DNA from 3 places in the Amphritea japonica ATCC BAA-1530 genome. Region 2 is predicted to be linked to each of the others. Evidence: predicted binding sites of a transcription regulator. Region 2 holds the regulator's gene; each other region holds the start of a gene.

What was found. The regulator FNR, encoded in region 2, switches genes on or off when oxygen is low (the NO sensors DNR and NnrR bind a similar motif). The targets are predictions, from matches to a motif close to TTGATNTANATCAA.
Region 1: the regulator FNR is predicted to act here: its motif matches at 6,268-6,281, upstream of ppk2 (polyphosphate kinase 2).
Region 3: the regulator FNR is predicted to act here: its motif matches at 6,850-6,863, upstream of AMJAP_RS06500 (TatD family nuclease-associated radical SAM protein).

What each region holds. Positions count from the first base shown of each region.
Region 1 is NZ_AP014545.1:1,305,832-1,316,455, forward strand. Features, by position in the region: gene AMJAP_RS06010 (HDOD domain-containing protein) at 55-1,305, shown strand; gene trmA (tRNA (uridine(54)-C5)-methyltransferase TrmA) at 1,386-2,480, shown strand; gene AMJAP_RS06020 (acyl-[ACP]--phospholipid O-acyltransferase) at 2,716-6,174, shown strand; gene ppk2 (polyphosphate kinase 2) at 6,361-7,257, shown strand; gene AMJAP_RS06030 (hypothetical protein) at 7,278-7,508, shown strand; gene AMJAP_RS06035 (ZrgA family zinc uptake protein) at 7,774-8,394, shown strand; gene AMJAP_RS06040 (ABC transporter ATP-binding protein) at 8,427-9,116, shown strand; gene AMJAP_RS06045 (ABC transporter permease) at 9,116-10,375, shown strand; gene AMJAP_RS06050 (DUF3299 domain-containing protein) at 10,408-10,624, shown strand, end outside.
Region 2 is NZ_AP014545.1:2,084,599-2,095,222, reverse strand. Features, by position in the region: gene AMJAP_RS09745 (SulP family inorganic anion transporter) at 1-401, shown strand, start outside; gene AMJAP_RS09740 (YigZ family protein) at 394-996, opposite strand; gene AMJAP_RS09735 (cation diffusion facilitator family transporter) at 996-2,159, opposite strand; gene AMJAP_RS09730 (bile acid:sodium symporter family protein) at 2,590-3,480, shown strand; gene queE (7-carboxy-7-deazaguanine synthase) at 3,463-4,104, opposite strand; gene AMJAP_RS09720 (rhodanese-like domain-containing protein) at 4,349-4,984, shown strand; gene rdgC (recombination-associated protein RdgC) at 5,048-5,962, opposite strand; gene AMJAP_RS09710 (thioredoxin family protein) at 6,048-6,521, opposite strand; gene AMJAP_RS09705 (alpha/beta hydrolase) at 6,518-7,402, opposite strand; gene AMJAP_RS09700 (adenine phosphoribosyltransferase) at 7,641-8,183, opposite strand; gene fnr (fumarate/nitrate reduction transcriptional regulator Fnr) at 8,266-9,045, opposite strand; gene hemN (oxygen-independent coproporphyrinogen III oxidase) at 9,131-10,522, opposite strand; gene AMJAP_RS09685 (sulfite exporter TauE/SafE family protein) at 10,590-10,624, opposite strand, start outside.
Region 3 is NZ_AP014545.1:1,425,548-1,436,171, forward strand. Features, by position in the region: gene putP (sodium/proline symporter PutP) at 1-243, shown strand, start outside; gene putA (bifunctional proline dehydrogenase/L-glutamate gamma-semialdehyde dehydrogenase PutA) at 514-4,137, shown strand; gene AMJAP_RS06495 (putative bifunctional diguanylate cyclase/phosphodiesterase) at 4,422-6,050, shown strand; gene AMJAP_RS06500 (TatD family nuclease-associated radical SAM protein) at 6,093-6,791, opposite strand; gene AMJAP_RS06505 (metalloregulator ArsR/SmtB family transcription factor) at 6,963-7,307, shown strand; gene AMJAP_RS06510 (permease) at 7,323-8,312, shown strand; gene AMJAP_RS06515 (thioredoxin family protein) at 8,328-8,564, shown strand; gene AMJAP_RS06520 (ArsJ-associated glyceraldehyde-3-phosphate dehydrogenase) at 8,640-9,656, shown strand; gene arsJ (organoarsenical effux MFS transporter ArsJ) at 9,663-10,624, shown strand, end outside.

The sequences.
Region 1 (10,624 bases), 780 kb from region 2:
GAAGTATATATTTTGGGCTTGATGGAACGACTTTAGGCGTGATTGGAGATGTGAATGTTTGAATATATTCTTAAAGAAGACCGGATTTCCGTTCTTTGGCTCGGTGAGCCTCTGGCTGATTTAGAGAATATACCGGCCGAAATAAAGCCTAAGTTAATGATTAAACAAGCAAAGCGGCCTGAGCAAGTCATGTCGATGATGGAGGAGCATGAGTTCAACGTTATTGTTGTACACCTGAGCCCTGATTACTTTGCTATGCGGTTCCGTTGTCTGCGTGAAGTTGTTTCTAAATACCCCGGAGTGATCCGGATTATGCTGAATGATGGGTTACAGTCTTATCAAATTGCTAAGGCATCGGAGTTCTGCCATCGATCTTTGCAGTTTTCCTCGGGAATCAAAGAGCTTTTTCAAGAGGTTGGTCAGAGCTTAAAACTGCTGCACTCAATGAACAAGCCTGCTGTCAGGGATTATGTTGGCGCAATACAACGTTTGCCTTCGCTTCCTCATGTGTATACAGAACTTAATGAAGCGCTGGCATCTGATATCACCGGAGCTACTGAAATAGCCTCGATTATTGAGAAAGACCCGGCAATGAGTGCAAAAATTTTGCAGCTGGTTAACTCTGCGTTTTTTGCGCTGAGTAGCCGTGTCTACAAAATAAAAGATGCGGTTGTTATTCTGGGGATCAGACAGATTCGGGATCTTTTTCTGGTATCTCGCTTGTTTGATCACTTTCCTCAGGATGAAAAGTGGGTGGGGTTTTCCTTTGAGCACCTCTTTGACCGCTGCCTCGTAGTCGGGCGCTTTGCCCGGGCGATATGTCGCGATCAGCGCGTAAGTTCAGAGATCGCGGATAAAGCATTCCTGGCCGCTTTATTACAAGACATTGGTATGCTGGTAATCGCCAGCCGTGAAGCAGAACATTATACCCAGGTTATGCAGGAATCAGCCCAGCTGGAACACCCTTTATATGCAATTGAAAAGCTCAGGTTAGGCGTTACTCATATGGAAGTAGGCGCTTATATGCTTGGTCTTTGGAATTTGCCGCCTGAAGTGGTTGAAGCGGTGCTATATCACTCCAACCCTAATGCCACCGCAGGTGAGAAGTTTACCCCGTTGACCGCAGTTCATTTGGCTGATTCTATATTGCCCGATGTGGTAAATGTAAACGAGTGCCGTATCTGTAGTTCAATAAGTCATGCGTATATTAATCGTTTGGGATTACAGAACAAACTAGGTCGCTGGCAGCAGATGTCTGAAGATTATGCCTTACAGCTATACTCTGGCGTGGCTAAAGGCTTCTAAGCACAGTTGTGCTATTGGAGTCGGAGGTGTTGGCTGCTAGAATGCGCGCCCTGTTTCCTTTCATATGATCCGAGGTTTAAATGGCGCTGCCTGTTGTTGATCCATCCCAATATGATGTTCAGCTGAGTGAAAAAAAAGCTACTATCGAACAGCAGTTTGCTGAGTTTACACTTCCTCCGATGGAGTTGTTTGAATCGGAAAAGACTGCCTATCGCTTGCGCGCTGAATTTCGTGTTTGGCATGAGGGTGATGATCTTTACTACGTGATGTTTAAGCCAGGTGATAAACACCAGCATAGTCGTCTGGAAACCTGTCCTATGGTTTCTGAACCGATTCAGCAGGTGATGTTTAAGTTGCTGGATTATCTGCGCCCCAATGAATTGCTGCGCCGCCGCCTGTTTCAGGTCGACTTCCTGAGTACGCTCAGCGGTGAGCTGATTATTAGCCTGCTCTATCATAAGCCTCTTGATGAAGCCTGGACCGAAGAAGCGAAAAAGCTGAAGGAGCATTTTGGGATTCATTTTATTGGTCGCAGTCGTAAAACAAAGATTGTATTAGATCAGGACTTTGCCATTGAAAAGATGCAGGTTGCCGGCCGTGAACTGGTCTATAAACAGGTAGAAAATAGTTTTACACAACCCAATGGCGGTGTTTGTGTGCAGATGCTTGAATGGGCTCAAAATGTTACACAAGATGCCGGTGGTGATCTGGTAGAGCTGTATTGTGGAAACGGAAATTTCACGATGGCGCTGGCGCAAAACTTTGATCGTGTGATCGCCACCGAAATAGCAAAAGTGTCAGTCAATGCGGCTCAGTATAATATTGAAGCCAATCAGGTGAATAATGTAAAAATTCTGCGGATGTCCAGCGAAGAGTTCTCTCAAGCGCTACAAGGTGTCAGAGAGTTTCGCCGCCTGAAACAGAGTGAAGTTGATCTTAGTAGCTATAATTTCAGCACCGTACTGGTGGACCCCCCACGTAGTGGTTTGGATGATGAAACCGTCAAGCAGGTTGCAGAATATGACAACATTGTTTATGTCTCCTGTAATCCTGAAACGCTTCAGGAGAACCTTAAATCACTGACACAGACCCATACGCTACAGCGTTTTGCGATCTTTGATCAGTTTCCTTATACCCATCACCTGGAATGTGGTGTCTATCTGACACGTAAATAGTTTGCACGAATGTGTTAAAAGCTGAGTGGAAATCAGATAGGTACTGGTTTTTGTGCTCTTAAGTATCGATATACGATGCTCCAGCTATTTGAGTTTAGAACTAGCTGGGAGAAGTTAATACTGCTTTCATTATTTCAATAGGAGGCAGTATTATGCTCAGTATCATTTTTCCAGGGATGATCGTTATGCAGCCGCTAAACTCAGTCGCTATTTTGACCTTTCAGGGAGAGTAAGGATGTCAGCACTTCTTCGTATCAGTGGTTTTCTGGCCTTTATTTCCATCGCCTTTATTAATGCCTTTGTGGATCTTGGCCATAAGATCATTATTCAAAACACTCTATTTAAAGCGTATGACGGAGATCTGCAGATTCTTCTGACTGCGGTAGTGAATGGCTTGATTTTGCTGCCTTTTATTATGCTATTCACTCCCGCTGGCTTTCTGGCAGATAAATATCCGAAAAACCAGGTGATGAAGCTTTCGGCCTGGGCTGCGGTGGCGGCCACTGGGTTGATAACACTCTGTTATTTTCAGGGTTGGTTTATCGCAGCTTTTGCGCTGACATTTGTGCTGGCTCTGCAAAGCGCATTTTATTCACCGGCTAAATATGGCTTTATCCGCGAACTAGTGGGGGAAAGCAACATTACCGAAGGTAATGGCTGGGTGCAGGCAGTGACGATGGTAGCCATTCTTTCGGGAATAGCTGTGTTTTCTTTGTTGTTTGAAATGCGTGTAGAAGGTGTATTTCAACTGAGTCCTGAGCAAAGTTTACAGAAGATTGCACCGCTGGGATGGTTATTGATTGCGGGTTCTTTAATAGAGTTAGTTTTGGCGTATCGGTTACCCAAAACTCGTGAAACGGATAGGGCTGCTGTTTACGACTGGAAAGCCTATCGAAGCGGAAGAACGCTGGTCTGGAATTTGTCATCTATCTATCAAAATCGCACGATCTGGTTATCGATTGTTGGCGTGTCTTTGTTTTGGTCAGTCAGTCAGGTGATGCTTGCTGTCTTTCCTGCGGTGGCAGAAGCCCATCACGGTGTTCATAACACTTTTGTTATTCAGGGAACGATGGCATTAGCGGGTGTTGGAATCATGGTCGGCTCGGTTCTGGCCGGCCGTTGGTCATCTCACTATATCAATATAGGGTTGATCCCTTTAGGCGCGGTGGGTGTGGCGGTGGGTTTAATACTGTTACCCCAGGTCTCATCGGTTTTTTATCAGGGCGGTGTGTTTTTTCTGATTGGTTTGAGTGGTGCTCTGTTGAATGTGCCTTTACAAGCCATGATTCAATTTAATGCAGGAAGTAATCAAACCGGTAAAGTACTGGCGGGCAGTAACTTTATCCAGAATGTTGCGATGCTCAGTTTTCTGGTAGTAACTGTGGTGGCTGCGTGGATTGGTATAGACGGACTCTGGCTGCTCTGGATGTTGGCTGGTCTGGGTGTGATTGGTGCAGTATTCGCGATACGCACATTGCCACAGGCGCTGGTACGGGTGTTGGTGGCTGCGCTGATGAAGCGTAAATATAACTTGCAGGTATTGGGTTTCGAGAACCTGCCACGCAGCGGGCAAGGTGTTTTATTACTGGGAAACCATATCAGCTGGCTCGACTGGGCGATGATTCAGATGGCGTGCCCGCGTCATATTCACTTTGTAATGGAACGTTCAATCTATGAACGCTGGTATCTTAAATGGTTTATGTCGATGTACCGGGTAATACCTATATCTTCTGGCAAAAGCCGTCAGGCATTACAGCAAGTAGGTGAGTTAATCAGTGCGGGTCATGTGGTTTGCCTGTTTCCGGAGGGCGCGATTAGTCATACCGGGCAGATCGGTGAGTTTAAAAAAGGTTTTGAGAGAGCCTGTGAAGAGGCGGATGGGGTCATCGTGCCTTTCTATTTACGAGGATTGTGGGGAAGTCGCTTCTCACGTTCGACTGATAAGATGAAAACTATTCGCAGTGGGGGGCTTAAACGGGATGTGATTGTCGCTTACGGTCAACAGATGCCAATAAACAGCTGCGCCAATGACGTAAAAAAGAAGGTTGCTGAACTCTCGATTCATACCTGGGAGCGCTATACCTCCTCGCTCCAGACTCTGCCGCAGAGTTTTATTCATACAGCAAAAAGTGCGATGTCGGATATGGCGATTGCCGATGTACAAGGGGAGCCATTGAGTTATCGACGTCTGTTAACCGCTGTTGTGCTCTTTAGTCGTCGATTGAAACAAACACCTGGTCAGCGGTTGGGCTTATTGTTGCCAACCTCGACCGCCGGTGCAATTGCAAACTTAGCGGGATTGGTTGCCGGCCGGACGCTGGTTAATCTGAATTTTACTGCCAGCGAGTCATCACAGCTGGCTGCGTTGGAGCAGGCGGAGGTTGAGACAATTCTTACTGCACATAAATTCGTCTCTAAGCTGAAAGCTCGAGGGATAGATCCTGAGCCGTTATTTGAAGGTCGGCAAGTAATCTACATGGAAGATGTGAAAGCCGCTGTTAGTAAAGCTGAAGGGCTTTCGGTAATGCTCCTGGTCAGTCTGCTACCTGGCTTTGTTCTCCAGTGGTGGTTAGGAAGCGGCAGTAAGCTTGAAGATACAGCGGCAATACTGTTCTCTTCAGGGAGTGAGGGGGCTCCAAAAGGAGTCATGCTGAGTCATCGTAATATTCAGGCTAACCTGAGACAGATTGCGGATGTGCTTAATGTGCGTGATGACGACTGTGTGATGGCGACCTTGCCGCTGTTTCATGCGTTTGGCCTGACAGTCACCTGCTTTATGCCGTTGATTGAAGGTATACCCGTGGTATGTCATCCGGATCCTACCGATGCACTGAATATCGGTAAGGGTGTCGCTAAATACCGGGCTACGATGATCTGTGCAACCTCTACGTTTCTTCGCCTTTATGCCCGAAACAAGAAGCTTCATCCACTGATGTTTGAATCGCTGCGCATAGCGGTAGCCGGAGCTGAGCGATTAGATCCTGTCATTCAAAGTGCGTTCGAGAGCCGTTTCAGAGTTCCCGTTGTTGAGGGGTATGGCTCAACTGAAACGACACCTGTAGCCAGTGTTAATTTACCTGATTATCTATCGGTAGATGGTTGGTTTCTGCAGGAAGGAACCCGAAAAGGAACGGTGGGCTTGTCACTTCCAGGCTCAACGTTTCGGATTGTGGATCCTGATAGCCTGGAAGAGCTGCCTACAGGTGAGGATGGGCTGATTCTGATTGGTGGGACACAGATCATGCAGGGCTACCTGAATAATGCTGAGAAAACTGCTGAGGTGATTGTCAGGATTGATGGCCTGCGATGGTATAAGAGTGGCGATAAGGGGCATCTGGATGAAGATGGCTTTTTGACTATCGTTGACCGGTATTCCCGTTTTGCCAAGCTTGGTGGTGAGATGGTAAGTCTGGGCGCTGTGGAACAGGAGATACAGAAACACCTCCAAAGCGAAGAGGCAGCATTGGTAGCCATTAATCTGCCGGATGCAAAAAAGGGTGAAAAGGTTGTCTTACTCGTTGATGCAGACATCGATCCTGAGAGCTTTCGTCGTTATCTGACGGCTCAGGGAGTCGCTCCGTTGATGTTGCCAGCAGAAGTATTTCGGGTTGATAGTATCCCGTTGCTGGGTAGTGGAAAAACAAATTACCCTGAAGCCCGCCTGGTTGCAGAGCGCTTAGCGGGAAAAGCGTAAAAGGTAATAATTTACGTTTTTTTCAGAAAATGTTCTCGAGTTTAGTTCGACTTGATAATTGTGCAAATAAGTTACGGCTTTATTTATGTTTTCTTGATATAAATCAGGTTTTTTGGCGCTCTCAGGCGCATAATTCTACTTAAGAAATTACTTAATCTTAAATGATGTTACCAACAGGAGTGGCCTATGACCCTGAAGCAAGTCGATTCACAAACACCATCTGAAGTGTCAGAAAATACAACGAAAACACCTTCAGCATTGCTCGATCAGGGTATGGATCAAAGTTTTGAAAACAGCGATTACCCTTATGACGATAAAATTTCTCGTAAAGAGTATGAAACCACTAAAAAGCTGCTTCAGATTGAACTCCTTAAGATGCAAAACTGGGTTAGGGAATCTGGCGAGAAAATTGTAATTCTCTGCGAAGGTCGTGATGCTGCCGGTAAAGGTGGCACGATCAAGCGGATGATGGAGCATCTTAACCCACGGGGCGCCAGAGTTGTTGCCCTCGAAAAACCGTCTGAGCAGGAAAAAGGCCAGTGGTATTTTCAGCGTTATATTAATCATCTGCCGACGGCAGGTGAGATCGTGTTGTTTGACCGCTCCTGGTATAACCGTGCCGGTGTTGAAAAGGTCATGGGTTTTTGCTCCCCTTCGGAATACCTTGAGTTTATGCGTCAGACGCCAGATCTTGAGCGGATGTTAGCTCGCAGCGGAATTCGTCTGTTTAAATTCTGGTTCTCTGTGAGTCGTGATGAACAGTTCCGTCGTTTTCAGGCGCGTCGTGTAGATCCATTGAAGCAGTGGAAACTGTCACCGATCGATCTGGCTTCTCTGGATAAGTGGGATGCTTACACTGAAGCTAAAGAGTCAATGTTCTTCTATACGGATACGGCTGATGCGCCCTGGACAGTGATTAAATCCAATGATAAGAAGCGGGCACGTCTTAATGCTATGCGATTCTTGTTAAATCAGGTGCCATATCCGAATAAAAACCCGGATCTGGAGCTGACACCGGACCCATTGATTTTGGGTGCCGCCGGTGATCAGGGTATCAGTCAAAAATTAATAGTTAATTCCTGATATTTTTCTGAGGAAAAACGATGACAGTTAAACAAAATATACATGCGTTGAACGTGGTTAATACCTTTAAAGCTAAGCTACCAGCAGAAATGGTTGAGCAGGTCGGTGAAAGTCATCTCGATGAGCTTTCATTGTTAATTGAGTCTGCGATTAGTGCTGCGGTATTTGACGAGATGGAAAAAGCGGCGAATAAGGCTGATAAATTAGCTCATGAGCTTCGACACTTTGCTGAGTTTTTTGATAGGGATTGATAGATAAGGTGTGAATAGTTTTCCTTTTTATTGCCGTGGGGAGCTATTTGTATCTTTCTGCTAATCTATTTATGTAACCGCCCTCGGGCGGTTTTTTGTTGTTAGAATACTGTATTGATCTCTTTCTATTGTTCTTGTCTATATAAAGCGTTAGTTGTTTTGAGCAATTTCTTTACTGCCTGCTGACCAAAAGTAGAATCGGTTGTATTATTGATATGTTATATTGTAACATTTGGTTTTTTGGTTGCTGCTGCGAGGAATATCGATGAAACTTTTGGTTGGGGTTGTGTGTGCTTTAGCTGCGTCTGTAGCTGGGGCAGAAGGAATTGAGCGTCAGTTGGAAAGCCATGAGCATGGCAAAGCAAGCATGAATGTTGTTTTGGCAGGGCAGGTTTTAGAGATTGAGATTAAGACCCCAGCTGCCAATATTCTTGGTTTTGAACATCAGCCAGAGACCGGTCAGCAGAAGCAAGCGCTGGCAGCTGCGGTAGCTCAATTGAACGCACCTGAAGGTTTTATCCGTTTGGCTGACGAAGCCGATTGTCAGTTAAGTGGAGCTGATGTGGACTCTGCGCTACTTGCTCAGGCTTATGAGGAAGAAGGTGAGCATCATCACGATGATCATGACGAGGAAGGGCATCACGATGAAGAAAGCCACCATGATGATCATGATGAGGAAGGGCATCACGATGCTGAGCATGAAGGGCACACTGATTTTGAACTCTCTTATCAATTCAAGTGTCAGAAGCCAGAAGCGTTATCAGGATTCTCTTTGGAACTGTTTCAGCAATACCCGCTTATGAAACAACTTGAAGTACAAGCCATCAGTCCGGCTGGTCAGAGCTACCAGAAACTCGATGTTGATAATCACTGGGTTAATTTTTAGTCCTATATTACTAGGAAGTAGTGCCATCATTCATGATTGAATTAGATAACGTCAGGTTTAGCTGGCAAAGTGACAGGCCTGTTCTTGATATACAGTCATTTACAGTGAATCAGGGGGAACGGGTTTTTTTGAAAGGCCCCTCTGGTAGCGGTAAAAGTTCACTACTCAACTTGATTGGTGGTATTCAGGTTCCCCAGGAGGGGAGAGTCTCTCTGTTGGGGAAGGAGATTAATCAATATGGTGCTGCCTGGCGTGATCGGTTCAGATCAGATCATATAGGCCTGATTTTCCAACAGTTTAATCTGTTGCCTTATTTTTCAGTCATAGAAAATGTCATCTTGCCATGCCGTTTCTCTAAGGTGCGTAAACTCAAAGCTATTGAACGTTATGGCTCCTTAGATGAGGCTGCCAGACAATTACTAGAACAGTTAGGTTTAGTCGATAAAAACATACTGACTAATGAGGTCACTCAGCTGAGTATTGGTCAGCAACAACGGGTGGCGGCTGCCAGAGCGTTGATTGGCAGCCCTGAACTAGTGATTGCTGATGAACCAACATCGGCATTGGATAGTGATGCCCGAAACGTTTTTCTTAGTCTCTTGATCAGTGAATGTGATCGCTCTGAGAGCGCTTTGATTTTTGTTAGTCATGATCATTCACTGGAGTATCACTTCGACCGTATCATCGCGTTATCCAACATTAATGCGGTGGGGGCGGCCTGATGAGCACAGTCTTAATGTTGGCACTGCGTAGTCTGTATAACAGGCGTTTAACCGCGATTATGACCATGTGCTCCATTGCCGTGAGTGTGGCGCTTTTATTAGGGGTCGAAACGATTCGAACCCAGGCTAAAAATAGTTTTAGCAGTACGATAACCGGGACAGACCTGATTGTCGGAGCGCGCTCCGGTTCGGTTCAGCTATTACTCTATTCAGTGTTTCGCATCGGCAATGCAACAAACAATATCACCTGGAAAAGCTATCAGGATATAGCCGCTCAATCCTCTGTCGACTGGACCATTCCCATCTCACTGGGTGACTCTCACCGTGGTTACCGGGTGCTTGGAACCACCACGGACTATTTTAAGCATTATCATTACGGTCGTAATCATGCCTTAGCATTTAGTGATGGGAAACAGTTTGAAGCATTGCATGATGTAGTGTTGGGCGCGGAAGTTGCGAAGAAACTGAAATACCAACTGGGCCAGAAAGTGGTGATCAGCCACGGTACAGGCAACACGAGCTTCACTAAGCATGAGGATCAGCCATTCACCGTGGTAGGGATACTGGAGCCGACAGGAACGCCTTTAGATCGTACTCTGCATGTGAGTCTTGCAGCGATAGAGGCGATCCATATTGATTGGCAATTCGGTGCATATATTCCGGGTTCTGGTGGTAAGCAGACCCTTTCAGAACGCAAACTGGAACCTAAAGAGATTACCGCCGTTTTGGTTGGTCTCAAGTCAAAGATGGCGACTTTCCATCTACAACGAGGAATCAATCAATACCGTCAGGAGGCGTTACAAGCTATTTTGCCTGGTGTTGCGCTTCAAGAGCTGTGGAGCATGATCGGTGTAGTGGAAAACATTCTTCTTATTATCTCAGCCTTTGTGGTTGCCACCGGATTATTTGGTATGTTGACTGTGCTCTTAACCAGCTTGAATGAGCGTCGACGTGAGATGGCGATATTAAGGTCGGTGGGAGTGCGCCCCTGGCAAGTCTGTCTGTTGCTTATTATTGAGACCGGTGGTTTGACTTTATGCGGTATTTTGACGGGAATGCTCCTGCTTTATGGAGGAATGTTCGTCTCTTTACCCTTACTTGAAAGTCAGTTTGGGCTGTTTCTTGAGATAGGTATGCCAGGGCCTTATGAACTTAAATTATTAGTTATTGTCTTTATATCGGGCGTGCTTTGTGGCTTGATACCGGGATACAGAGCTTACCGATATACTGTCTCAGATGGGATGACGGTACGTTTGTAATCTTCTCTGATCCCAATATATGTAAGAGTGTTATGCGTAAACTATTTTCTATCTGTTTGATCCTGATACTGTCTTCTGTGATTCCAGCCCAAGGTGAAACCGTTAACGGTGAGGAAGTTGAGGAGATCGACTGGGGTGTGTTGATGCCTGCGGATTATTATCCAGAAGCGGTATTTGATACCAGTCAGTTTGGCTCACTGGATGACTATGACCCCATGGCGGAGATAAAACTTAAAGCGATGATGGAGG
Region 2 (10,624 bases):
ATGCCGGTAATGATGAAGGGCTCACTGAGCGAGAACGCCAGTTACTGGCTGAAACTAAGGGAAGGGTTGTCTTGTATCAATTTGACGGGCCGATTAGTTATGCTGCAGCTAAAGGTTTGTCGACGAAGTTAGAAGGTCTGCGTCCGCATGATGCTTTGTTAATGGATTTTAGTCGAGTGCCTTTGATTGATGTGTCCACCGCGCTAGCGATTGAAGATATGATACTGGAGGCACAACAGGTCGGTCGGGATGTTCATCTGATCGGCCTTAATCCGATCGTTAATGACATTCTCAAGCGCTTACGGATTCTTGATCTGGTGCCTGTAAATAATTGCCATAAACAACGTAGTAAAGCTTTGGAAATGGCCCATTCAATGGTTTTCAGGGACGAACCTAACTGATTTTGAGCTCTATCAGGTGCTGGTAGGGGGTCAGGGCTTGCCTGAATTCAACTTCCAGAGAGGTGGCGAGCTTAGCTGTTATCAGGAGTTGAGCATTGAAACTACGTTCGCAGTGAGTCAGTTTGAATTGAGAGATGAGCTGCTCAACTTCGCCAGTAAGGTCATAAGGCGCAGTGAGCGCCACATCAAGCATGGGTACAACTAGTTGGGTAGGTAGTTCTTTAAGCGCTTCCTGTACCGCTTGTGAGTATGCCCGGGCAAGGCCGCCGGTTCCGAGTTTAATACCTCCGAAATAACGTGTCACGACCGCGCAGATATTACCAAGATTGTTATGTCGCAGCACATTCAGCATCGGCTGGCCAGCGGTTCCTTTTGGCTCACCGTCATCACTGGCGTTCCATTGATGCACATCATCGGCTGGACCGGCGATATAGCTCCAGCAGTTATGGTTTGCTTTTGGGTGACGCTGACGAATCTCGGAGATAAAACTGTCGGCTTCTGCCCGGTTGTTAACCGGTTGCACATAACAGATAAACCGACTTCGATTGATCTCAATCTCGCTATGGTGAGCGCTGGCTGGGCGTTTATAGCTCATTATAACTTAGCGGGTTGTGTGCCCTGCCAAAGGTGGATGCTTCTGAACCATTCATGCTGTTGGAATAACTGGTTAAGCCGGGACTCCAGATCGTCTAGGTCAATGCTCTTGTTAACAGGGTTATCCAATAGCATTAGTTCTATTTCGACTGAGTCGTTGCGGTAGAAAAGTACCAGGCGACTAATGCCCAGATCAGGTTGGCCAATCTCGTCCAGATGTTCCCATAGCAGGTGACTGATTTCGGTGCGCACCGGGAGGATGTGAGACCCGTTGAATTCGGCTTCATCATCGTATGTATCAATGTGGAAGATAATGTGGCCGATATCTTCAAACTCGCTCATCAGCATAATGACAGCTTTATCACCTATAAAGTGACCCTCGGAGGCGCTAAGGTGAGGGGCTACTTGCAAATGCATCTCTAGCAGGCTCTGGCTGCCCATGGTACGGCTTTTGAAACTATGGACGCTGAGGATTCCCTCAACTTTCATAATAACATCGGTATAGGCGGTTATTTTTGCTTCTGGAAGGGCGGTGTCGACCAATTCCTGGATGCTTTTCCAGGTCAGTTCCCAGCCTATCTTGGCAACAATGAAAGCCACGATGACGGCAGCCAGAGCATCGAGCCAGATTAGACCGCTCATTGCGCCAGCTACCCCGACAAATACGATGATGGATGAGAATGCATCGGTTCGGCTATGCCAGGCATTAGCGATAATAAGATCAGATTTAATACGCTTACCAACGGCCAATGTGTAACGGAAGATCACTTCCTTAGCGCCTACAGATATTGCGGCGATGACCAGTGCGGGCCACTCGGGAAGAGGTATGACTTCACTTTTAATGAGTGTAGAGATGCTCTCAAAGGCCATGGCACCGGCAACGGCCACTAATATACAGCCGAGAATAACAGTACCAATCGTTTCGAAGCGGGCGTGCCCCCATGGGTGCTCTTCATCGGGTTCCTGGTGAGAGTATTTTATAATGGCAACCACGAGAAAATCAGTTAACAGGTCTGACAGTGAATGAATACCATCAGCAACTAGCGCACTGGAGTGAGCAAGTATGCCAAAGATAATTTTTAGAACACCCAGAACAGCATCTATTGCTGCACCAATAAGTGTTATTCGTTGAGCCTGATACTGTTTATCTGGAGACTGTTGCATAGTAAAAATGGGTCCGATTTTAGGGCAGGGCATATGTTAAGTGGATCGGATTCAATTAACCAGTTTGTCGCGGTCTTTTTATTGTGTTTTATTTCAAGAAAAGTATTGACTTCTTTAAGTCACAGTAATGACGCTGAATTGAAACAAATATTGGATAAATAGTTGTCCTGTCACTTTTGATCCAGATCAATGGGTTATAACTCATTGAAAAATAACAGGAATAACTTCTGGTTAAAAAATAACCAGTTTATCTGGGAAGGCTGGTTTCCGGGTACTGCGGAGGTGAATATCGAGTGTACCCACAACGTTATCCACAGCTTGTGTGGGTAGATTGAGACAGCCCTTTAATTCTCTATAATCCGGCGGTTGAAATGGCTCACGGCTAACCCTAATATAAGCGTTCTCTAAATTATCTGTAGGAACGTTCTGAATGGAAGGTGGCAATGCGCTTTCACTTTTATTACCGGTGGCTCTGTTTATCATTATGCTGGGTATGGGACTGACACTGCAGGTAACTGCCTTTTCCCAGCTATGGCATCGGCCAAAGCCGATTGTTGCGGGCCTCATTCTGCAACTCATTATGCTGCCTGTTCTGACTTTTATCCTGGTAACGGCTACTAAGTTACCCGGTTTGCTTGCAGTAGGTCTGCTGATAGTTTCTTTTGCGCCAGGTGGTGCAACGTCGAATATGATCAGTCACTTGTGTCGCGCTGACACGGCTTTATCTATTGCCTTAACATCATTGAGCAGTTTGATCGTTCCCTTTACTTTGCCATGGCTTACCTGGTTAAGTATGAAGTATTTTCTGGGTGAAGGGGTAATGGTGGAGTTGCCGTTATTGATAACCATAATGAAACTGGTGATCGTGACTCTGGTGCCTGTGGCCGTTGGGATGATAGTTAACCATATCTGGCCAGAAGTTTGTCGCCGAATAGAGCGTCCGGTAAAAGTATTGTCGTTAGTCTTTATGTTCACTGTTGTTGTGTTGATTAGCTGGGCTAATCGAGCGGTGTTGCCAGAGTTGATACCGGTACTTGGCCCTGTTGTTCTTATGATGGTTAGCAGTGCTATCGCTTTGTCGGTATTTGTTAGTCGCTATTTGCTCCGACAAAGTACGGAGACGTCTCTCACGCTGGGTATTGAAACCGGTATTCAGAATGCTGGCACAGGGCTGCTGGTGACCGGCGCCCTGTTACAGCAACCGGAGATGTCGTTAGCGGTACTTCTGTATGGCATCCTGATGCAGTTGCCCATTGTGGCACTGATTTTGTGGCGCAACAGTGCGCATAGTCTTAAAGCGGTTTCAATCAATGCCAAGTAACTTATGGGTTTGCAAGCTTAGCTTCCATCGCGGGTATTGGAGACAGTATTGAATAGCATCCTGAGTATGGATGCGCTGCATGGGGCCGTCCATCGGTTGCAGGTAGAAGTGTTCGAAGTCCAGCGTTTTGAATAGTTCAGGTGCGGCCAGTGATTGAGGAAAGACCAGCTTAAGTTCATCACCACTTTTCTGGACTAATTCCGCATCCGCTTTCGGGCTGACACAGATCCAGTCGATACCCTCGGGTGCTGCAATAGTGCCGTTGGTCTCTACAGCAACTTCAAAGCCGGCCTGGTGAAATGCTTCTACCAGGGGTTGGTCAAGTTGTAAAAGAGGCTCTCCACCGGTGCAAACCACATAGGGACGCCCTTCATTTTGCGGCCAAAATTGTTTTATCTCATTAGCCAGCAGTGTTGCAGAGTCAAACTTACCACCGTTCTGGCCATCCGTGCCGATGAAGTCTGTATCGCAAAAATCACACACTGCTTTAGAGCGGTCCTGCTCACGACCTGACCATAAATTGCAGCCCGTAAAGCGACAGAACACCGCCGGACGTCCCGCTTGTGCGCCTTCACCCTGAAGGGTGTAGAAAATCTCTTTAACGCTGTAAGTTTTTGGCATCATAATACCTGACCTGATAGAAGGGCGTAGTCTACACAGTGATCAGCTCAGTTCAATAGATTCGTTGCATAGATTCACTGCAGGTTCTCTATTTAATTACCGGATCGGTATCAGACTAAATCACTAGTGCGCAAAGGTGACCCGGTAATTTGATTGCTGTATAAATGTGTTATAACTTACAGGGATTAGCTTATAACTTTTTTGTTCCTGGGTTTTATAATAATTAACTGAATTGATGGTGTCGAAAATGATGAGAAAAGTGTTTGCAGGTGTTCTGCTGGGGGCAGTTATTGCCAGTTCTCCTATAGCGATGGCAGAGGGGAAAAAGGCAAAAATATCGCCAGAGTTATTCTCTTTCAATGTGACCCATGATGGTGAAACCGTTGAAGTTATGCGTAACCAGGATCCTGAGAATAAAATTTCTGAACTGTACAACACTACTTTTCGTGGTATGCCGCAGGCAATGAATCCTTTTGCGCCTCATGAGGTTGAGACGCTGGGAGAGCGTGAGTTTACCGCTTACATGATCGATGCTCAGGAAGACGAGAGTATCATGATCGTCGATACCCGAACCGAAGGTTGGCATTTTCGTCTGACGATCCCTGGCTCAGTCAATTATCCCTTTACCCTGATGAAGGAAAAGGAAGATATGGAAGATGCTCTGGATGACTTTGGTGTCGCGATTGATGGTGAAAATTATGATTTCGACGGGGCGAAAACATTAGTGATGTTCTGTAATGGTTACTGGTGTGGCCAAACGCCAACCATGGGGCGAGCGTTGTTAGCTGCGGGTTATCCGGAAGAGAAGTTGAAGTATTACCGCGGTGGCATGCAGGCCTGGACTAGTCTGGGTCTGACTGTGGTAGGCGAAGCTGCAGAGTAAGCCTATTACTTGAATACTAAAAAGCCGTGCTGAGCACGGCTTTTTTGTTTTCAGTCGTTTATTTTAAGGGCGTTGAGCTTCGCCACCAAAAGCTTCAGTTAGCGCCGGAATCAGCCGGGTGAGTTCGAGTGACATTTGAACGAATTCAGCATCGAATTGTGCAAAAGCTTCATCCGGACTTTCCTGATCAAGTTTTTCTTTCAGCTGATCTGACAGTTTGATCCGCTTAATACAGAGATCATCCTGGAGAATGAAGTTAATACTTTCCTGCCATTCTAAAGCTAATTTAACGACACGTTTGTCTGCTTCGAGGTGCTGTCGAATCTCATCACTGCCCAGGTCCTGTCCTTTACATCGAATTACCCCCGTTTCAACAGTGCTATCACGTAGTTCGCATTCATCCAAAGGCTCCAGTCCGGTGTAGCGCTCTTGTGGGTGCTCTAGCCAGGTAGACATAACGGCGGAAGGTGACTGGTTAACATCGGGTAGAACAACAGGCAGAGAGCCCAGCAGGCTTCTTAGATGGCTAAGTAGATCTTCGGCGCGTTTATGGCTGCTAGCATCGACGATTAAGAGATTTTGAGCCGGGGCGATCAACGCCCAGGTTTTTTGATATTTACTAAAAGCGCGGGGTAATAGATCAAGCACAATTTCATCTTTCAGCTGATCTTTCTCTTTTTTATAAACTTTACGTGCCTGCTCGTCTTCGATGACTTTTACCCGGGCATCAAGTTGCTGTCGTATAACAGCAGAGGGGATTATTTTTTCCTCTTTCTGGCCAGCAATCAGCATAAAACCATTACCTGCATGTACCAGCATATCAGAGAGATCTCCCGCCGGGCTGACCCAGCCGAAACGGCTTAACTCCTGGCTACCGCAAGGGATGAATGCTTTCTCTGTGAGCTTTTCTTCGAGGGCTTCAGGGGTGTAGCTGAACGGCTGACTAAAACGATAAAAGATGGCATTTTTGAACCACATGGAATAAGCCCTTTGTGTCGAATAAAAAAAGAAGGCTATTGTAAAGAGATATGAGACTCCAGAACAGGACTGGTTGAAAAGATTATCAGTGAAGACTGAGAAGCTGGCTGTAGGCTTGGTCTATCGCTTTATCAACGTAATAACCATACATATCAACCGTATTAATACCGATCATTCTATCAGTGAGCTCGGAGCCATCACGAGGATCGATAAATAGCAGTGTTGGCGTGAGTGAATTGCTGTAGCGCTGGGCAAATTTATTAGCGGATAGTTGTTTTCCATCTACTGTTGTTAAGCGGCGACCATCATTGATAATGAGGTTGCGAAAAAGTAAACGGTCTTTGTACCGGCCACTGACCTGCATGGGCTTGAGAATTTCATCTTCTATGAGTCGGCAATAGCTACAATCTGGCTGGCTGATCAATACCAGCAGAAACCGTGAACCGGCTAGCTGTTGATCTTTTTTCATATTTTCCATCACTGGTATTTCAGAAGCCTGAATAATAGTACTGAGAAAGAAGACGGTTATCAGGCTTAGCCGGCTTAATAGCGGAGTCATAGTTGGTCCAGAAATTCGATAATGCCCTCTACGACTTCGTCTGCATATAAATCTCTGAAATAGTGATCAGCGTCCTCAATCAGGAGTGTCTTAGTATTAGCATTGTGAACTTCCGCCATCGCTTCAGGAAGGTTACTCACGGTCTGATCTTCAGAGCCGATAATTACCAGACTGGGGAGGGTTGTTTCCAGCAGTAAAGTTGGGGTGTTAAACCGAGGGTCGGGACGGTAATAATCGATAAAGCTTCCGGCTGTGGCTTTGGTATCAGCGCAGTAGATAAAATCGGTGGATATCATCATATCATCGGATGCTGCCTGTTTAGCTTGATTGAAAGCTGACACAAGTGGCTTGTTATAACGTTGTTCATAATTTTCACGTGCCGCCGCTTCACTCCAGGTTGCAGGGGCGATCAGTACCTGAGCAATTGCGTTATTTGGATGAGTGTCACTGTACCAGGCTGTTTGATTGCCTCCGCGAGAGTGTCCTACGAGAACAATTTCATCCGCGCCATGGTCTTTAAGCCATTTAAGCCAAAGGTCGATTTCATTGAGAGCGTCGGAATGCTTATGTTTGTGTGGAGTGGTGCAGTCGTACATCCCATGGCGGTTATCTATACCAAGGCTAAGGTTTATCGCCAGACTTGGAAGTTCTTCATCAGTGAGTAAGCTTTGCAGGGTGGAGATTATCTCCATCTGGTTATGCGCCAGTGTTCCATGGGTGATTAATGCAACTCTTCCGCTAAGAGGCTGTTCATCAATCCGCTGCAAATTGGCATTAAGGATAAGATTTTCATGCTTTATATTGACCTCTTCCGCGTATGAATGGCTGCAAAACAGAACTGAGATGACTAGAGCGGTGATATAGGCAGGCCGGTTAAACATAACGGTTTACTCTTACTTATATAGTATTTTTATCATTGTTATATTCATATAACCTAAAGAAATATGCAACTGTATAATAGTCGCAGATATTTTTGAAAGAGGATTGGAGGAGCGTATTTATAGTTGAATCATGCAGGGAAGCAGTCACGGCAATTGCTATCAGGAAGATAAAAGTACCGGACGCTGATACTAGACCAGGGAAGACCTGTAAAGCCATCCCCGGTGATAGGGTCTTTGATTAGAGTCCCTCGTAGGCGAGCAGCGCATGGACAGGTATGCCAGACTGCTGAATTTTTTCAGAGCCTCCAAGATCGGGCAGGTCAATGAGGGTTGCCGTTTCGTATACCTCTGCGCCTAACTCTTTAATAATAGTGCAGGCAGCGAGGACGGTGCCCCCTGTGGCGATAAGGTCATCAAACACAAGAACTTTATCTCCTTCAGTTACCGCGTCAATCTGCATCTCTACAGCGGCGGTACCGTATTCCAATGCATATTCTCGCTGAATTGTTTTACCGGGTAATTTCCCTTTCTTACGTACCAGGACCAATGGGATATTGAGTTGATATGCCATGATAGAGCTGATGAGAAAGCCTCGGGCGTCAATGCTGGCTATATGAGTAATATCAGTATCGATATAACGCTGGATAAATTCATCAGAGATCATGCGTAGCGCTTTTGGATCTTTAAACAGAGGGGTGATGTCTCTGAACATGACGCCGGGTTCCGGCCAATCCGGAATCGTGCGCATGACTGACTTTATGTAACATTCATCGAAGCTCATCAGAATTACCTTAAAACAGAATGACTTTGGAGACAAAATAATACCCGCTAAGTGCGGGTATTACTTTGCTTCAGATGGGAAGTTAAGTGCTAGGGCAGGATTTCTCTTCACAGGTTTCTTCTTCCTGTGATTCACCCGAGAGTTTGAAAATCTCATCAATATTGGTTAGCTCAATCTCTTTACCATCGACCCGAACCAATTCCATTTTCTGGAACCGGGTAAAGATCCGGCTAACAGTTTCGACCGCAAGCCCCAAATAGTTACCGATTTCGTTACGGGACATTGAAAGCCGAAAACTAATGGCTGAATAGCCCCGTGCTTTGAAACGGTTAGATAGCTTAACCAGAAATGTCGCGACCCGCTGTTCCGCGTTTTTCTTACTTAATAACAGCATCATCTGCTGATCATCGCGAATCTCTTTGCTCATCGTACGAAGGATCTGGCGGCGCAGTTCTGGAAGTTGTCCAGAAAGGTCATCGAGTCGCTCAAAGGGGATTTCGCAGACGGTGGTGGTTTCCAGAATTTTTGCCGATACCGGGTATTCTTCATTATCAAAACCACTCATTCCAACCAGTTCACCTGGGAAGTAGAACCCGGTGATCTGCTCTTCGCCCTCGTTAGTCAGAGTATAGGTTTTGATCGTGCCCGCACGGATAGCATATACAGATGAAAAAGGTTCGCCTTGGTGGAACAGGTGTTCACCTTTTTTGAGTGGGCGGCTTTTATCGATAATATCGTCAAGCCGGTCCATCTCTGTCATATTGAGGGACACGGGTAAGCACAGTGAGCTCAAGCTGCAAGTACCGCAGTGGACCTGTTGCAAGCTATGTAGTTTCCCTTCAGATGCCTTATGGTTACCCATAAATGATGTCCTGTATTCGTTGTTATAGACGTAGCTAACACAAGATTATCTACTAAAATTCGAGCCGGGTGAAGCTTTTCCCGTATCAAATGATGCGGGAAAACCCCTTTGTCGGCGACTGCTTTGGAATATACGCGTCAAATGACATGCATATTCTGCGGATCAGCAGCCGTCCTGCCGGGGTCACTTCAATGTTGTCATCAGTGAGTACAACCAGGCCATCCCCAGTGAATTTTTCCAGTTCCTGCAGTTCTTCAGTAAAGTAGTCAGCAAAGGATATTTCAAACTGATCTTCAATATCTTTTTTATGTAACTGGAAATGACAGATTAATTGGGTAATCACTGCTCGGCGGATTCTGTCATCCCGTGTCAGGGTGACCCCGCGCTTAATAGCATCATTACGTGATTCTACTGCAGCAGAATAAAGGGCGATGTCATGTTCATTCTGATAGTAAACATCACCAATCTGGCTAATAGACGACACACCCATGGCTACCAGATCGCAATCACTGTGAGTCGTATACCCCTGGAAATTTCGATGTAACTTCCCGCTTTGTTGAGCCAGGGCCAGTTCGTCATCAGGTTTAGCAAAGTGGTCCATGCCGATATATACATAACCTGCATCAATTAGTTTGCTAATCGTTGTTTCTAGAATGGCCAGCTTAGTCTCAGGGCTAGGCAGATCTTCAGCTTTGATATGACTTTGTGACCTGAATCGGTCTGGCATATGAGCATAGTTAAATACCGATAAGCGATCAGGGTCGAGCTCGATAATGGTATCAAGGGTTTTCGTGAAGCTATCCAGGGTCTGGTGTGGGAGACCATAAATAAGGTCGATGTTAATTGAGCGGAACCCCAGGCGACGAGACTCATATAATACATCGGCGATCTCTTCTACGGGCTGCACCCGGTTCACCGCTTCCTGCACTTTAAGCTCGACATCCTGAACACCAAAACTTACTCGATTGAAACCGATTTCACGCAGGACTTTTAACATTTCGTGATCGACTTCACGGGGATCAATTTCAATTGAATAGTCTCCGGAGTCATCATCCAGAAGCTTGAAATTATCACGCAACTTCTGCATCAGCTGGATCATCTGATCATTACTGATAAAGGTCGGAGTACCTCCGCCAAAATGGAGCTGCTCAACAACGCGATCTTCGGAATACCATTCTGAAAGCTGAGCCATCTCTTTATACAAGGTATCAAGGTAGGGTTGTGCTTTCTTTCGGTTGCGTGTGATTACCTTATTACAGGCGCAGTAATAACAAACGTGAGCACAAAAAGGGATATGTACATAGAGTGACAATGGGGTATTAAGGTCAGCAGTTTGTTGGCCTGTGTTAACCAGTTCGCTAGCAGAAAGTTCAGGATCAAACTGTATTGCCGTTGGATACGAGGTGTAGCGCGGGCCTGATAGGTCATAGCGGCGGATCAGATCGAGATCCCATTTAATCAGATTGTTCTGGTTCACAACATTTCTCACTTCTACAGCAAAGGGTCGATTATAGAGCTTTAAATCGTGCCGGTATTGATGTTTATCAAGCTAGTGTAAGTCCGAGTCCCTGCCAGGGGA
Region 3 (10,624 bases), 660 kb from region 2:
TTGATTCTGTCTTTATACTGGAAACGGATGAATAAAGCAGGAGCTCTGGCGGGGATCATCGTTGGGGGCGTGACGGTTGTGGTATGGAAACAGCTAAGCGGTGGCTGGTTTGATCTGTACGAGATCATCCCAGGCATGCTCTTTGCCTTTGTCGCCATTATCGGTGTTACGCTGGCAACACCGGCGCCAGCGCGTGAAACAGAAGAGTGTTTTGAAGAGTTCGAAACGGAATTAAAACGTTAAATAGTTAACGTTTAAGATAAAAAGCCCCGCGTAGCGGGGCTTTTTTTTTGCTTTTAATATTCTGTGCTATTTGTTGGTTTGTGTTTTTTATTACCTTATTTTTTGTTGTTTAGTGATTATATGTATTCAGAATAATCAAAAATAAAGGATCTTATCCTATTATATTGAAGATAATAGGGAATATGATTTATTAAGCGTGGCTACAATAGAGTGAAACAAAGATGGTGTCTCTGACGTTTTGAGTCGCTGATAATGATTGAAGGTGAAGCTATGACAAATACAACTGACCAGTTCCGGATAAAAATTCGTGATCATTACCTTGCTGAAGAGCGTCAGGTTATCCGTGATTTGGTTGCCAATGCGCGTATGACCGCAGAAGATCGGGATCAGATCTCTGCTAATGCGGCACAACTGGTGACCACAGTTCGTAACGAAAGCTCGCCTTCGATGATGGAAAAGTTTCTCGCAGAGTACGGCCTGACGACCAAAGAAGGTGTTGCTTTGATGTGCCTGGCTGAAGCGCTGTTACGGGTGCCTGATGCGGTTACTATCGATGCGCTGATTGAAGATAAAGTGGCTTCTGGCAACTGGGGCGAGCATCTGGGCAAGTCTCGTTCTTCTCTGGTTAACTCATCAACCTGGGCCTTATTACTGACTGGCAAGCTGATTGCTCCAACCGAAGATAAAGGTGTGACTCAGGCGCTACGGGGGATGATTAAGCGTTTGGGAGAGCCTGTTGTACGTACTGCAGTTGGTCAGTCTATGAAAGAACTGGGCCGACAGTTTGTTCTGGGCCGCACTATAGATGAGGCCACTAAGCGCGCGAGGAAATTAGAAAAACAGGGCTATTCATATTCCTACGATATGCTGGGTGAGGCCGCCCGTACGGATGCGGATGCCTTGCGTTATCACCAGTCGTACAGCGATGCTATTAGTAAGCTGACTCCAGCGTGTATTCATACTGATATTCGGATGAATCCGGGTATCTCGGTCAAGTTGTCTGCACTGCATGCCCGGTATGAGTTCGCACAGAAAGATCGGGTAATGGTCGAGTTGGTTGAGCGTACGAAAGCGCTGGCTCTGCAGGCGAAAGAAGCAAATATGGGTTTCAATATTGATGCAGAGGAACAGGATCGTCTGGATATCTCGCTCGATGTTATTGAAGCTGTATTGTCTGATGAGGCCTTAGCAGGCTGGGACGGTTTTGGCATAGTGGTTCAGGCGTTTGGTCCGAGAGCTTCATTTGTGCTGGATTGGCTCTACGATCTGGCAATTCGCCTGGATCGTAAAATCATGGTGCGCCTGGTTAAGGGTGCCTATTGGGATGCTGAAATTAAGCGAGCGCAGGAGATGGGTTTGGATGGTTTTCCTGTTTATACCCGCAAGGTTAATTCCGACGTATCTTATCTCTGTTGTGCTGAAAAATTGCTGGCGATGACCGATCGGATCTACCCACAATTTGCGACTCATAATGCTCATTCCGTTTCAGGCATTCTGCATTTGGCGCGTCATTTGAATCATGAAGATTTTGAATTCCAGCGTCTTCATGGCATGGGAGAGTCTCTGCATGACGCTGTACTGAAATCTGAAAATACTCGCTGTCGGATCTATGCACCGGTCGGGGCCCATCGGGATCTGTTGGCGTATCTGGTACGCCGTTTGTTGGAAAATGGGGCTAATAGTTCTTTTGTAAACCAGATTGTTGATACGCGTATTAAACCGGAGGAAATCGCCCGTGATCCTTTCTCCGCTGTTAGTGCTCTGGGTGAAAACATCAGCAGCAGTGCGATTTCACGCCCGGTTAACCTGTTTGGTGATAAGCGTGTTAATGCCCGTGGCTGGGATATCACAGATTCGGTTCAGGTTGAGGTGTTAGAAGCGCAACGACAGGAATTTAAAACGTTTAAGTGGACGGCTGCCCCTATAATCGCGGGCGAAGTGATGAGTACAGAATCCGTTGCCATTTATAACCCGGCGCTGCCTGATGACTGTGTCGGTCAGGTGACAAATACCTGTGCAGAAGATATTGAACTGGCTATTGAGGCCGCTCAGCAAGGTTATAACAGATGGTCACAAAAGAGTGCCGCAGAGCGGGCATCATGTCTGCAAAAATTTGCAGATCTGCTTGAAGAGAATGCGCCAGAGCTCTTTACACTGACGACCCGTGAAGCGGGTAAAACGCTGCTGGATGCGATTGGCGAACTACGTGAGGCGGTCGACTTTGCCCGTTTCTATGCTCTGGAGGCTATTCGCAATGAAACGGTTGGCGAAGCGCGGGGTGTTATTACCTGTATCTCTCCATGGAATTTCCCTCTGGCCATTTTTTCCGGCCAGGTATTGGCGGCAATTGCCGCAGGTAATGCGGTGTTGGCGAAGCCTGCAGATCAGACACCGCTAGTGGCTGCCCGTGCTGTTGAATTGATGCATCAGGCAGGCATTCCTAATGATGTGGTTCAGTTACTGCCGGGTAGTGGTATCGCTGTTGGCGCTCCTTTGACTTCTGATAGCAGAATTGCAGGTGTCTGCTTCACCGGTTCTACGGTGACTGCGCAACGAATCAATCGGGTAATGGCTGAGAATATGGCTCCAGAAGCGCCATTAGTTGCTGAGACGGGGGGCATGAACGCGATGATTGTCGATTCGACAGCACTACCCGAGCAGGTTGTACGTGATGTACTGGCTTCCTCCTTTCAGAGTGCTGGTCAGCGCTGTTCTGCATTGCGGGTGCTTTATCTACAGAAAGATATTGCCGATAATTTACTGGAGATGCTCTTTGGTGCAATGGATGAGTTGCGTGTCGGTAACCCCTGGGCGTTGAGTACAGATGTAGGGCCGGTAATCGATCAGTTAGCTAAAGATAAGATTGAAGCGCATTGCAGGAAGTTTAGTGCTCAAGGGCGGGTGATGAAGTCCTTAGCTAAGCCAGATGAGGGGCTGTTTGTTTCTCCTACGGTCATTAAGCTGGACAGTATTGCTGAATTGGATGAGGAAATTTTTGGTCCGGTTCTGCATGTAGTGACTTTTGAGGCGGATGAGATCGATGATGTTGTCGATGCAATCAATAACACAGGTTATGGCTTAACATTTGGCCTGCATACCCGGGTTGATAACCGGGTCGCTCAGATCTGCAATCGTATCAAAGTGGGTAACATCTATGTCAACCGTAATCAGATTGGCGCCATTGTAGGTTCTCAGCCTTTTGGTGGTGAAGGTCTTTCAGGTACGGGGCCTAAAGCAGGTGGGCCTCAATACGTAAAGCGGTTTATGAAGACAGAAGCGACAGCAGAGGTCGAATCGGATTTGAGCGCAACAGTGGGTTCCGCTCAGTTGCAAGAAGCGCTGGATCGTCTTGATAATAGTGGCTGGGTGGCAAAAACTGATAAGTCCGAACAGTTGCAGGCTCTGTTTCCTCAATTGGATATTACGTTTGCAGATTTGCAACAAGAAGCCGAGCCAATGCCCGGTCCCACAGGAGAGTTGAATCTACTTTCCTCTCATGCACGTGGAGTAGTGTTGTGCCTGGGGCCTGATCTGAAAAGTGCAATACGCCAGGCCGTATTGGCGCTTTCTCAGGGGAATGCAGTTATGGTTATTGCACCAAACACTGAGGGTAAGTTTCAGGCTGCTACAGAGGCTGGTTTGCCGGTAAAAGCGATCAGTGGGCTGCTGGATCCGAAAGCCCTGGCGAGTGTCACGGGTTTTGCTGCTGTAGTAAGTTGTGCCGATCAGGCTACTTTACATCGCTATCGGGTTGCGTTGGCTTCTCGTGACGGAGTGTTAATCCCACTCATTACTGAACGCAATGCGATAGAGCGTTTTACTTTAGAGCGTCATCTCTGTGTTGATACTACCGCTGCGGGGGGAAATGCCAGCCTGATTGCAGCGTCAGAATAGCTGCTTAAGAGCAGTGATTTTGGTTGTATAAGGCCTCACCACTCTTTGTCTCTGGGATCTTATCCCAGCGTCGAGTAGTCGTACTACCGACCTCGATGTTTCATGCCCCTCTTAGAGGGGCTTTTTTTTAGATAATTTAGGGATGCTTTTTTTTTCGCAACCAGCCCTGATCACAAAAGTACAATGACTCTCTCAGTTTGGTGATTCTAGTCAATAATTGATATTGCTAATCCGTGGGTAAGGCTTACTGTTATAGAGTAAGGTTTACGACAAGGAATTAAGTTGTGAGAGTGGTAAATAGTTCAACCAGTGATTTTTTGCATAACAATGTCAAAGTGTTTCGTTCACGGGTTTCAAAAACTGCCTGGCAGGGTATATCTGTAGCTATTATTGCACTGACAGTAGCGACGGCGGCTGTCGCGTATTTAGAGTCCGGTCAGATAAGTATCGCTAGTTTACTTGAGGCCCAGCGAACTAACTTTGCCCTTTGGATACTGGATATAGTGCCCTTTATCTTTGCGTTCTGGGGACAGTATTCCAGTACGGTGTTAGCGTATGAAGCCAGCGCCATGGTGATGGATCAGACTCAGGAACTGCGCGATAAAGCGGATAGCTTTGAGAAGCAAGCTCGCCACAGTATTACCCACGATCTGTTAACCGATATGCCGAATAAAGAGTTGTTTTACGATCGGGTAGAACAGCACATAGTATCACCCCGCGGTCAGACAATCTTTTCCGTGCTTTTAATTGAAGTCTCCAATTATAAAGAGATTAGCGATACGCTGGGGCGTAACAGTAGCGATAGTTTAATTAAACAGATCGCTGTTCGTTTAGAAAGCGCGTTTCCCAGTCCTTATTCTATTGCCCGTTTAGAAAGTAATACTTTTAGTTTGCTCGTTAGTGAAGAGCTGTCGGAAAGGTCAGTACTTGAACTGGCAGAGAGCGTTCATCGAGTGCTACATGATGCTTTCTTTGTTGAGAAGGTGAAGGTGTCAGCCCAGGCTAACATTGGTATTGTTCATTTCCCGCTGCATGGTACTGATGTTGATACGCTGGTCCAGCGTGCAGGTATTGCACTGTATATGGCGCAGAATTCGAATAAAGGCAGTGCGGTGTATGACTCATCTTTTGATGCCCACAGCCCGAAGCAACTAACACTCATGAGTGATTTGAGTCATGCGCTCGAGAACCAGGAACTGGAACTGTATTATCAGCCCAAAGTTAAAGTGTCTGATGGGTCAATCAGTGGTGCAGAAGCTTTGGTGAGATGGAACCATCCTAAGCATGGTTTGCTCGGCCCTGATCAGTTTATCCCGCTGATGGAGCGTACGCGATTGATTCAGGGGTTAACGCTGTGGGTCATTCAGGAAGGTTTCTCCCAGTGTGCCGAGTGGCATAGGACAGGTCTGGACATTATTCTGTCTATCAACCTTTCAGCCAAGGATCTGAACAACCCGGAACTGCCCGATCTGATCTCTGGTATTAAAGGTGCAACCGGTATTAATCCGGCCTGGATTACACTGGAAATTACGGAAAGCTCAATCATGACGGACCCTGATGCAGCGATGGGAATAATCAGACGTATACATGATATGGGCTTTCAGTTTTCTATCGATGACTACGGTACGGGCTACTCATCACTTTCATATCTCAAAAGCTTACCGCTAAAAGAGCTGAAGATTGATCGTTCTTTTGTCTCTGATATTTTACGTGATGAAAGTGATGCCGTCATTGTCAACGCTACCATCAATCTGGCACATAACCTCGGGTTAGAAGTGACAGCTGAAGGGGTTGAAGATCAGGCGACGCTGGAACTATTGAAAGAAGAGGGGTGCGATCTGGCACAGGGGTTCCACCTGGGTAGACCTATGCCGCAATCGGAGTTTAATCAGTGGTGTAGTGAAAATAGATAAATAAAAAATAGTAAAACAGGTTAAGTGTTAATATCAAAGCACTTAACCTACGATATCTAATTCCCGCTGTTTGAATTTGACGCCTCGTGCTTCTGCGAGTTCTTTGCAGGCGTCAATATCGACACCCTCCAATCCATTTATAGCACTGGCACTGACATCGCTGATATATTCAGGCGCCAGGGCAACAAATTCCAACATCGCTTCATAAGAACCTTTCAGAACAGGCTGACAGTGTCGGATATAAACCGCTTCATTCTGGGCGTTGAGTGAGATAGACAGTGCGTCGATACACTCACTTAGCTCCGGCAGGATGTTTCGTTTATTTACCAGACTGCCTAAACCATCGGTATTTAGTCGCGTTTTTCCACCTTGTGATTTCACCCAGTGTGCAATTTCAAGCATCGGCTTGAGTCGCAGAGTCGGTTCGCCATACCCGCAGAAAACGATACTTTCGTAATCTTTCGGGTTGCCAATTAAATCAATGATCTGCTGGGCTGGTGGACGAACCTCTATCGCTAGGTCATATCCTTTTACTTCGGTGCAGCCGTTATGCTTAGGGCAGAACTGGCAGGCAAGAGTGCAGCGATCAGTGAGATTGATATAGAGGTTTTGTTCAATTTGATACACCAGTGTTTCATCATGTGGTATCGCATTTAACTGGTGTGGCTGGTTAGGCTTTTGTTGTGACTGAGTAACTTGCTCAGAAGACTGTTCTTTTAGTGAGTTGTTCAGAGAATGCATGGAAAGGAGCCGCCATAAATTGAAGCACAAAGAATACCATTAACTAATTCAATTTATGATGATAAGCGTCAAGAGGAGAAGCTCAAATTCTCGATGCCTGAATAAATTGCTTCTATATTCAAAGTTTCGCATATATGATTAACCATATATATTGAATTGGGTGTGTTTGTCATGGATCCGATAGTCTTTTTTAAGAGCATAGCTGATGAAACCCGGCTTAAATCTGTTCTTTTAATCGATCAGAAGCAAGAGCTCTGTGTATGTGAACTGATGAACGCGCTGGAGTTAAGTCAGCCCAAAATCTCTCGCCACCTGGCTCAATTGAAAAAGTCAGGGTTACTGACTGACCGTCGTCAGGGCCAATGGGTTTTTTATCGTCTTAACCCTGATCTGCCTGCATGGTGCCAGAATGTATTGCGGGAAACCTCTGAGATGAACAGGGGCTATCTGGAAAAAGCTAGTCTGTTATTGCAGCAGATGAACGTTCGCCCCGACCGTTTTAATAACCTCTGCTAAGGGAAGGAGCAACAGATGTTTGAGGTATTTACCAGACTAGCTGATTGGCTTGCATATGACCTGGCTGGGCTTTCATCCTCGACAAAGTCGGGACAGGCCCTGCATTTCTTCGTTGAAGATACCACGAAGATCTTTGTTCTCCTCATCGTCATGATCTACCTGATCGCGCTTATCCGAGCTTCACTTAATGTAGATCGAGTACGAGATTTTTTAGCGGGAAAAAACCGTGGGGCAGGTTATCTGATGGGGGCGGGTTTTGGAGCAGTCACCCCTTTTTGCTCATGTTCGAGTATTCCGGTGTTCCTGGGTTTCACCTCAGCAGGTATTCCAGTGGGCATTACCATGGCGTTTCTGTTGACCTCGCCGTTAATTAACGAGGTTGCCGTACTGTTGTTACTGAGTTTGCTTGGCTGGAAGTTTACTCTTGTCTATATTTTCGTGGGTATGATGGTGGGTATTCTTGGGGGTGTTTTCTTGGATGCAATTCGGGCGGAACGCTGGTTGCAATCCTTTGCTCTAAAAGCCTTAGAGCAGGGACGACAAACCAGTTCTGCTGGGTGTGTTTCGGTTGAGACAATGTCAATGACCGCACGGCATCGGTTTGCCCGCGATGAAACGCTGGAGATTTTTGGTCGGGTATGGAAATGGGTGATTGTTGGTGTAGGGCTGGGTGCCGCGCTGCATGGCTTTGTCCCGGATGGCTGGATAGAAGCTAATCTGGGAGATGGACAATGGTGGACAGTACCTGCCGCTGTAGGTGTAGGTATCCCGCTGTACTCAAACGCGACCGGTGTTATTCCAGTGATGGAAAGTCTGATCACTAATGGCTTGCCAATAGGCACAACACTGGCATTCTGTATGAGTACAGTAGCGGCTAGCTTTCCTGAATTTATTTTGCTGAAGCAGGTGATGCAGTGGCGTTTGCTGGCGATTTTATTTGCCATGCTTTTGTGTGCGTTTACCCTGATTGGCTGGATCTTTAATTTCCTTTTTCCGGTGTTATGACCGAAGGAGTTCGATATGAAAACGATTAAAGTGTTAGGTAGTGGCTGTACAAAATGTCGTAAAACTGCAGAGCTGATTGAGAAGCTATCGTCTGAATTAGGGGTTGAGGTGGCAGTGCTGAAAGAGACCGATGTTCAGGTGATAATGGAATATGGCGTGATGCGTACTCCGGCTGTAGTAGTTGATGAACAGTTGGTACATAGCGGAAGCATTCCGAGTCAAAGTGATGTTACAAGCTGGCTTAAAAACTGAGAAGTATAAGTTAAGCAAGTTGAATCAGGCGTTGAGCTACCCTTAGGGCTAAACAGTTAAAAAGAGGCGAGTCGAGTGACAATAAAAGTAGGTATTAACGGGTTTGGCCGGATGGGGCGTTTGGCATTACGGGCAGCATGGGACTGGCCTGAGCTTGAATTTGTACAGATTAATGACCCCGCAGGGGATGCTGTTACCCTGGCCCATCTGCTGACCTTTGACTCTGTTCATGGCATCTGGAAGCATGAAGCCACGGCAGATACTGGTAGCAGTGAAATGCTTATCGAAGGCAAACACCTGCACTGTACTCAGAACAGGGCGATAGAAGATACAGACTGGTCTGACTGCGATATTGTCATTGAAGCCTCCGGGGTGATGAAGAGCAAAGCGAAATTACAGCCCTATCTCGATCAGGGGGTTAAACGGGTAGTAGTGACAGCGCCGGTGAAAGAAGAGGGCGTGCTCAATATTGTGATGGGGGTTAATCACCATCTGTATGATAAGGATCTCTATCCGATAGTCACCGCTGCATCTTGTACTACCAATTGTCTGGCGCCTGCCGTCAAAGTGATTCATGAGAAGCTGGGTATTAAGCATGGTTCTATGACTACCATTCACGATATTACAAATACTCAGACTATTCTCGACGCCCCCCATAAAGATCTGCGCAGGGCTCGGGCATGCGGCAGTAATTTAATTCCAACCACGACGGGGTCTGCAACGGCTATCACGCATATCTTTCCTGAGCTGAAGGGCAAGCTGAATGGTCATGCGGTACGGGTTCCTCTTGCCAATGCTTCGATTACGGATTGCGTTTTTGAACTGCAGCGTCCGACAACGGAAGCAGAGGTAAACAGCTTGCTTAAAGAGGCTGCAGAAGGTGAGTTGAAAGATATTCTGGGTTATGAAGAGCGCCCACTGGTGTCTGTCGATTACAAGACTGATCCGCGTTCCTGTATTGTCGATGCGCTGTCCACTATGGTGGTAAATGATACCCAGCTTAAAATGTACCTCTGGTACGATAATGAGTGGGGCTATGCGAACCGTACTGTAGAACTGGTACGGATGGTTGCAGCGCAGGAACAGGTATAAGCTTTGATGTCGGCCGTTCGACAGCTGTCGCCAGCGTTGCGGCAGTACCTGATCGTGACTGGGAATTACTGGGCCTTTACCTTAACTGATGGGGCTCTGCGGATGTTGGTGGTGCTGCATTTCCATCAACTGGGTTATAGCCCGCTAGATATCGCTCTGTTGTTTCTGTTCTATGAGTTTTTCGGTGTAATCACTAACCTATTTGGCGGCTGGCTGGGTGCGCGTATCGGCCTTAACCGAACGATGAATATCGGATTGGGAATGCAAGTCGTGGCATTGTCGATGTTGTTAGTACCCACCGCGATGCTTACAGTACCCTGGGTGATGCTAGCTCAGGCGCTGTCAGGTATCGCCAAAGACTTGAATAAAATGAGCGCTAAAAGTTCGGTTAAGCAGTTGGTTCCGGCGAATGCAGAAGGGGCGTTGTATAAATGGGTAGCGATACTAACCGGCTCTAAGAATACGTTGAAAGGAGCGGGTTTCTTTCTCGGTGGTGCAATACTATCAGTCCTGAGCTTCCAGGGGGCTGTTTTGGCCATGTGTATCGCTTTGGGATGCGTATGGATTCTTAGCCTAGTAGCGTTAAAAGCGGAGCTGGGTAAGGCGAGAAGTAAGCCTAAGTTTAGTCAGATTTTTTCCCAAAGTAGGGCTGTTAATTACCTTTCAGCCGCGCGGATGTTTCTGTTTGGGGCGCGTGATGTCTGGTTTGTGGTGGCGTTACCGGTCTATCTGGCCAGTACGCTCGGCTGGGATCATTGGTCTGTCGGTGGCTTTCTGGCGCTTTGGGTGATCGGTTACGGCATTATCCAATCAGTGGCGCCATACTTCACCGGTAAGCGTTCTGGGCGACTCCCCGGCGGACGTGAAGTCTGTCTATGGGCTTCAGCACTGGTGTTGTTGCCCGTGATGATCGCGCTGTCACTGACAAATAATCTTTATCCTCAGACAGCCCTGTTCGTTGGCTTACT